DNA from 3 places in the Vibrio campbellii CAIM 519 genome. Region 1 is predicted to be linked to each of the others. Evidence: predicted binding sites of a transcription regulator. Region 1 holds the regulator's gene; each other region holds the start of a gene.
The links. The regulator PurR, encoded in region 1, represses purine synthesis genes. The targets are predictions, from matches to a motif close to TNANGNAAACGTTTNCNTNA.
Positions count from the first base shown of each region.

Region 2: a site for PurR is predicted at 942-961, ahead of glyA (serine hydroxymethyltransferase). Genes of this name have one in related genera too.
Region 3: a site for PurR is predicted at 1,253-1,272, ahead of purT (formate-dependent phosphoribosylglycinamide formyltransferase). Genes of this name have one in related genera too.

Region 1 covers NZ_CP015863.1:1,162,455-1,164,649, reverse strand. The annotation lists gene purR (HTH-type transcriptional repressor PurR) at 444-1,448, shown strand; cyclic di-GMP riboswitch class I at 1,728-1,817, shown strand; gene A8140_RS05570 (TfoX/Sxy family DNA transformation protein) at 1,934-2,195, shown strand, end outside.
Region 2 covers NZ_CP015863.1:807,901-810,095, forward strand. The annotation lists gene A8140_RS03845 (YitT family protein) at 68-670, opposite strand; gene glyA (serine hydroxymethyltransferase) at 1,018-2,195, shown strand, end outside.
Region 3 covers NZ_CP015863.1:1,537,374-1,539,568, forward strand. The annotation lists gene purT (formate-dependent phosphoribosylglycinamide formyltransferase) at 12-1,187, opposite strand; gene A8140_RS07250 (putative periplasmic lipoprotein) at 1,396-2,094, shown strand; gene cdd (cytidine deaminase) at 2,158-2,195, opposite strand, start outside.

The DNA.
Region 1 (2,195 bases):
TTGCCGCCTATTTTAGGGAGCCTGCTATTTAGGCTCCCTATTTTATTCGTTTATTTTTAATCTGGCTCATAGAAACCCAACAAATTTAGCCGTTAAAATGTGACCTCAAAGGCACAAAACAACCGCTGAAAATATTGCCAGTCTGCCCACATCAGTCTAAAATGTGAGCGCAAACGATTAAATATGATTTATATGTAAACCGCTGAAATATAGCGGTTTTCGTGTTTTCTTAACATGATTGCTGACCTATTTCTCATTTATGTAAGACAGGAATAGGCGTTTCAGCAACAAATGTTGCTACAAACATTTTTATACCGATTTCGGAACAACCGCTGCCAAATATCTCAGCAATGCCCTTTCTGCAGTTGCTCGGTTTGCGCAAGACCCTAAACGTATGGTTGTCTTCACTACGGTATTCAGTAGCTCGATACAGGACATCATTTATGGCCACTATTAAAGACGTTGCTCGCTTAGCCGGCGTTTCTACCACAACAGTTTCGCACGTAATTAACAAAACTCGCTTTGTTGCAGAGACCACTCAAGAAAAAGTAATGAAAGCAGTGGATGAGCTCAATTACGCGCCAAGTGCTGTTGCTCGTAGTTTGAAATGCAACTCTACTCGTACTATCGGTATGTTAGTTACTCAATCAACCAACCTATTCTTCTCTGAAGTGATCGATGGTGTTGAAAGCTACTGTTACCGTCAAGGTTACACACTGATCTTATGTAACACTGGTGGTATCTACGAGAAACAACGTGACTACATCCGCATGCTTGCTGAGAAACGCGTAGACGGCATCCTAGTAATGTGTTCTGACTTGACGGAAGAGCTAAAAGAGATGCTTGATCGCCATTCAGACATTCCTAAAGTGGTAATGGACTGGGGCCCAGAAAGCTCACAGGCAGATAAGATCATTGATAACTCAGAAGAAGGCGGTTACATCGCGACGAAATACCTGATCGACAACGGTCATACTGACATCGCATGTTTGAGTGGCCACTTTGAAAAGGCAGCGTGCCAAGAGCGTATCGCAGGCTACCGTCGTGCAATGGCTGAAGCAAATCTTGCAATAAACGAAGATTGGGTTCTTGAAGGTAACTTCGAGTGTGATACAGCAGTACTTGCTGCAGACAACATCACTGCAATGGAAAAACGCCCAACTGCTGTATTCTGCTTTAACGATACAATGGCGTTAGGGTTGATGAGCCGTCTACAACAAAATGGCATCAAAGTACCAGATGACATCTCCGTTATCGGCTACGACAACATTGAGCTTGCTGAGTACTTCTCACCGCCGCTAACAACGATCCACCAACCGAAACGTCGTGTGGGTAAAAACGCGTTTGAAATTCTACTAGAGCGCATCAAAGACAAAGAGCACGAAAAGCGTGTGTTTGAGATGCAGCCAGAGATCGTAGTTCGCAATACAGTTAAGAAATTGAACTAATTTCACCTCAATTTTTATAAAGCGCTCTTCGGGGCGCTTTTTTATTGCGTAAAATAACTTTTTTGAAACATTCGACATCGCTTATACAATCAAAAGCTAAGATAAGTTGCTGTTTTAACTCACTTGTAGCCCATTTCCTACATCAAGCTTTAGTATGGCAATTAAGCAGTCCAAAATATGAAACTAAACACACCAAAATAGCACTATTAACTGAACCAAGATCACACTTTGGTACTTGAAACGTGATGTTAATTCAATATACGAAGTATTCTCAAATGGTCACGCACAGGGCAAACCATTCGAAAGGGTGGGACGCAAAGCCTCCGGCCTGAACCATCGAATTAGATGGAAGGTAGCGGGGTTACCGATGGCAAATATGCATTAAGTGAGTTTACCCTTTAATGACATTGTGTCTGCATGCATTTGCTAATCTCTCGGACCTGATTTTTGGTGGCGTAATATTAATTACACCGAGATAACACACCATGGATAAACCGATACTCAAAGACTCAATGAAGCTGTTTGAGGCACTTGGTAATATCAAGTCGCGCTCAATGTTTGGCGGCTTCGGGCTCTTCGCTGATGAAACGATGTTTGCGCTAGTCGTAAACAACCAACTTCACATTCGAGCTGACCGACAAACATCTTCTGACTTCGAGACTCAAGGACTAAAACCGTACGTCTACAAAAAACGTGGTTTCCCAGTTGTTACGAAATACTATGCGATTTCTAATGATCTATGGGATT
Region 2 (2,195 bases), 350 kb from region 1:
TTCCCCTAAAGAATCCGGTCCTAAAAAAGGCTTTGGAGTGCTCCCCAAAGCCTTTTATTTTTTCATCCTATGAACCGTAACTTACTGAGTAGCGATGCGGTTTGTGATTCATTGCAAGTACAAGGTTCAGTGCGAAGGCGCCAAGAATCGATAAGCCGATCACCCAAGGTGTGACGAAGAAGAAAGACGCAAACAAAATACACGCGTCGATCGCCATCTGAGATTTCCCGACCGAAATACCGAATTTGTCCTGAATGAACAAGCACAGCACGTTGAAGCCACCCAAACTTGAACGGTGACGGAACAGGATCAACATACCCAAGCCCATCAACAGCCCGCCAGCAACTGCACAGTAAATCTCATTAATCGACTCGAGTGAGATCAGCAAATACAGATTATCCGCAAAGATAGAAACCAAAGCGCCAGAAATTGCACTATTAATCGCAAAATGACGGCCGAAGCGTTTCCATGCTAGCAAGTAAAAAGGACAGTTGGCTAAAAAGTACAGCACACCAAACGTAAAAGGTGTAAATTGGCTAATAAGCAGAGCCAATCCTGTGGTGCCTCCGGTTAAGAGGTTCGCGGATTGGAGAAAGAAAACGCCTTGAGCGACCAAAAAGGTCCCCGTAAGAATTGCCATCCAGTCTTCTTTTCTTGAGTGTTTTTCCATCTATTATGCAGTCGTTAGTGATAAATCGGGCGTGCATAGTAGTAAAAAGATGATCTTTTCGGTAGCTAGAGGGTAAAATTTGCGGTAAACCTATGTAATTGTCGTTTTACAGGGTGTAAAGCACAAAATTGACAGTCAACGGATCATGGTTAAACGATTGCAACATCGTCATGATATTTCTTGCTTGTCACCATGGAAAAACTGCATGAGAAAAATTGTAAATTTCTCTTTATGACCTAGATCAAATTATGTAGAATGCGCGCCATTAGGTCGACGAAAACGTTTGCGTTAGGTCGTTATCCAGTTTTTTTGCAACTTTCAGTACCAATCTGAATCAGGAGATACAGATGCTTAAGCGTGATATGAACATCGCAGATTACGATGCGGAACTGTTCGCAGCTATCCAGGAAGAAACACTTCGCCAGGAAGAACACATTGAACTAATCGCTTCTGAAAACTACACAAGTCCACGTGTAATGGAAGCTCAAGGTTCTCAGCTAACGAACAAATACGCTGAAGGCTACCCAGGCAAGCGTTACTACGGCGGTTGTGAGTACGTAGATAAAGCTGAAGCTCTGGCAATCGATCGTGCATGCCAACTGTTCGGTTGTGAGTACGCGAACGTACAGCCTCACTCAGGTTCTCAAGCAAACAGCGCAGTTTACATGGCGCTTCTAAACCCAGGCGACACAGTTCTAGGTATGAGCCTAGCGCACGGTGGTCACCTAACTCACGGTTCTCCAGTAAACTTTTCTGGTAAGCACTACAACGTGATTCCTTACGGTATCGACGAAGCAGGTCAAATCAACTACGACGAGATGGAACAGCTAGCGCTTGAGCACAAGCCTAAGATGATCATCGGTGGTTTCTCTGCTTACTCACAAATCGTTGATTGGAAACGCATGCGTGAAATCGCGGACAAAGTTGACGCTTACCTATTCGTAGACATGGCACACGTTGCTGGTCTAATCGCAGCTGGCGAGTATCCAACACCAGTTCCACACGCTCACGTAGTAACTACGACTACGCACAAAACGCTAGCAGGTCCTCGTGGCGGTCTTATCCTTTCTAACGAAGGTGAAGAGCTCTACAAGAAGCTGAACTCAGCAGTATTCCCTGGCGGTCAAGGTGGTCCTCTAATGCACGTTATCGCTGGTAAAGCGGTAGCGTTCAAAGAAGCGATGGAGCCTGAATTCAAAGCTTACCAAGCTAACGTTGTGAAAAACGCGAAAGCAATGGTCGGTCAATTCCAAGAGCGTGGCTACAAGATCGTTTCTAACGGTACTGAGAACCACCTATTCCTAGTTGACCTAATCGACAAAGACATCACTGGTAAAGATGCAGATGCAGCATTAGGTGCAGCAAACATCACAGTAAACAAGAACTCTGTTCCAAACGACCCACGCAGCCCATTCGTAACGTCTGGTATCCGTGTTGGTACGCCAGCAATTACTCGTCGCGGCTTCACTGAAGATGACGCGAAAGAGCTAGCAAACTGGATGTGTGACGTTCTAGATAACATCGG
Region 3 (2,195 bases), 370 kb from region 1:
AAGCTGCGGAACTAGTAAATGATTTGCACTTTAGAAGCGCTGTTCACCGCATCTTCAATCGAATCTTCAATCGTCTTACGGCGCGTTAAAACAACGCCCAAGCGACGGCGACCATCAATTTCAGGCTTACCAAACAACCGAACTTGAGTTTGTGGCTGAGCCATTGCTTTGGAAAGATTATCAAATCGGATATCAGTTGATGTACCTTGCCCTAAAATTACCGCTGATGCTGATGGTCCATACTGAACAATATTGTTGATCGGCATACCTGTAAATGCATGTACATGAAGCGTAAACTCAGACATTTCTTGAGATATCATGGTTACCATACCGGTATCGTGTGGACGAGGGGATACTTCGTTGAAAATGACCTTATCGCCTTTAACAAACAGTTCCACACCAAAGATGCCGTAGCCACCTAGTGCATTCACAACTTTCTCTGCCGTGTATTCAGCTGCTTTGATGGCGTTTTCTGACATGGCTTGTGGCTGCCATGATTCACGGTAATCTCCGTCTTCTTGGCGGTGCCCAATCGGGGCGCAGAAATGTACGCCATCAACGGCGCGTACCGTTAGCAGTGTGATTTCGTAATCGAAGTCAATAAATCCTTCAACAATCACGCGTCCAGCTCCTGTGCGGCCGCCTTCTTGCGCGTATTCCCAAGCTGTCTGAACATCTTCTTCTGTTTTGATCACGCTTTGGCCTTTGCCAGAGGAGCTCATGACTGGTTTAACGACACATGGAATACCAACATGCTCAACAGCGGCTTTAAAGTCTTCAAAACTATCAGCAAACTGATAAGGGGAAGTGTTTAGAGCTAATTCTTCAGCAGCAAGGCGGCGAATGCCTTCACGGTTCATCGTCAATTTAGTCGCTTTTGCTGTGGGAACAACGTTCAAGCCTTTTTCCTCTAATTCGACTAATTTATCTGTCGCGATAGCTTCAATTTCAGGAACCACGTAAGCAGGTTGTTCTTTATTAATGATCTCTTCCAGTGCCTGACCATCAAGCATGTCGATGACGTAGCTACGATGGGCCACTTGCATCGCAGGCGCATTGGCATAACGGTCGCACGCGATCACTTCTAAACCAAGACGTTGGCATTCAATTGCCACTTCTTTACCAAGCTCACCAGAGCCTAAAAGTAATACACGGGTAGCATGAGTGCTTGTAGCAGTACCGAACATAGTGTTCCCTTACAAAATAAAGTGATGAAACCGAATTTGCAGGGGATCATACTGAATTTTAAAAATGATGCAAACGTTTGCGTCATCGCTGAGCATCTTAGGTTGTAATAATTACTATGTAATGAATCAAAATTAGTGATTCTTTGTGTTGAGAATATATTTCATATTGATAGATTTCATCGCTTCTATAAAAAGGAGCAGTAAAATAATGAAATATATAAGAATTATCGGTTGTGCTATTGCAGTAATGCTTTTGTCTGGGTGTGTCTCTCGAAAAGCGATGGACATTCCGTCAGACTTTTGGCAAACCGGGGGAGACAAAAATATCGCTGTTGCGTTTGTTCAGCCACCAGAAATGTATGCGCATCGTGCAGGCGGTGAAGGCCTATTGGACATGGCTATCAACGAAATGGTGACTGATAGCGTTGAATCTCATATTCAATCACTAACGCATGATAAGTTTGAAGTAGGTAAGTCCAAGGTTGCGCAGTTGATTGAGAGCCGCGGAAGCCACAGTGTGATTCTCCCAGAGTATTATGAAGCGACCGACGAACATAAACTGCCGAAAGATAAACGCAAAAAAGGTTACTTCGATTACGATGTTTCTGTCGTCAAGGAGCAGTATCAAGCTACACACCTACTTGTTATCCAAACCATGGCGGCGGGCACACTGCGTGACTACTACGGATTTATCCCTCTTTCGTCGCCTCGTGGCTATGTGAATGCAGAAGTTACGCTTGTTGATCTGAGTAACAATAAGATCGTAATGGAGCATCAAATCCTAGAAGAAGTTTTGTTGCCAGAAGACGTTGATTGGGATGATCCAGAGAACCAATACCCGGAAATTACGAAGGTTGTAAATTTGGCGTTGGAAAGAGCGGCAAATCGACTAACGGAACTATTGTAATAAAACGTTGTTGGAACAAAAAAGAGCCCATTGGGCTCTTTTTTGTTAAGCAAAGCTTATAAATTAAACGTTAACAAAGCTCACTGGAATATCAGGATTTA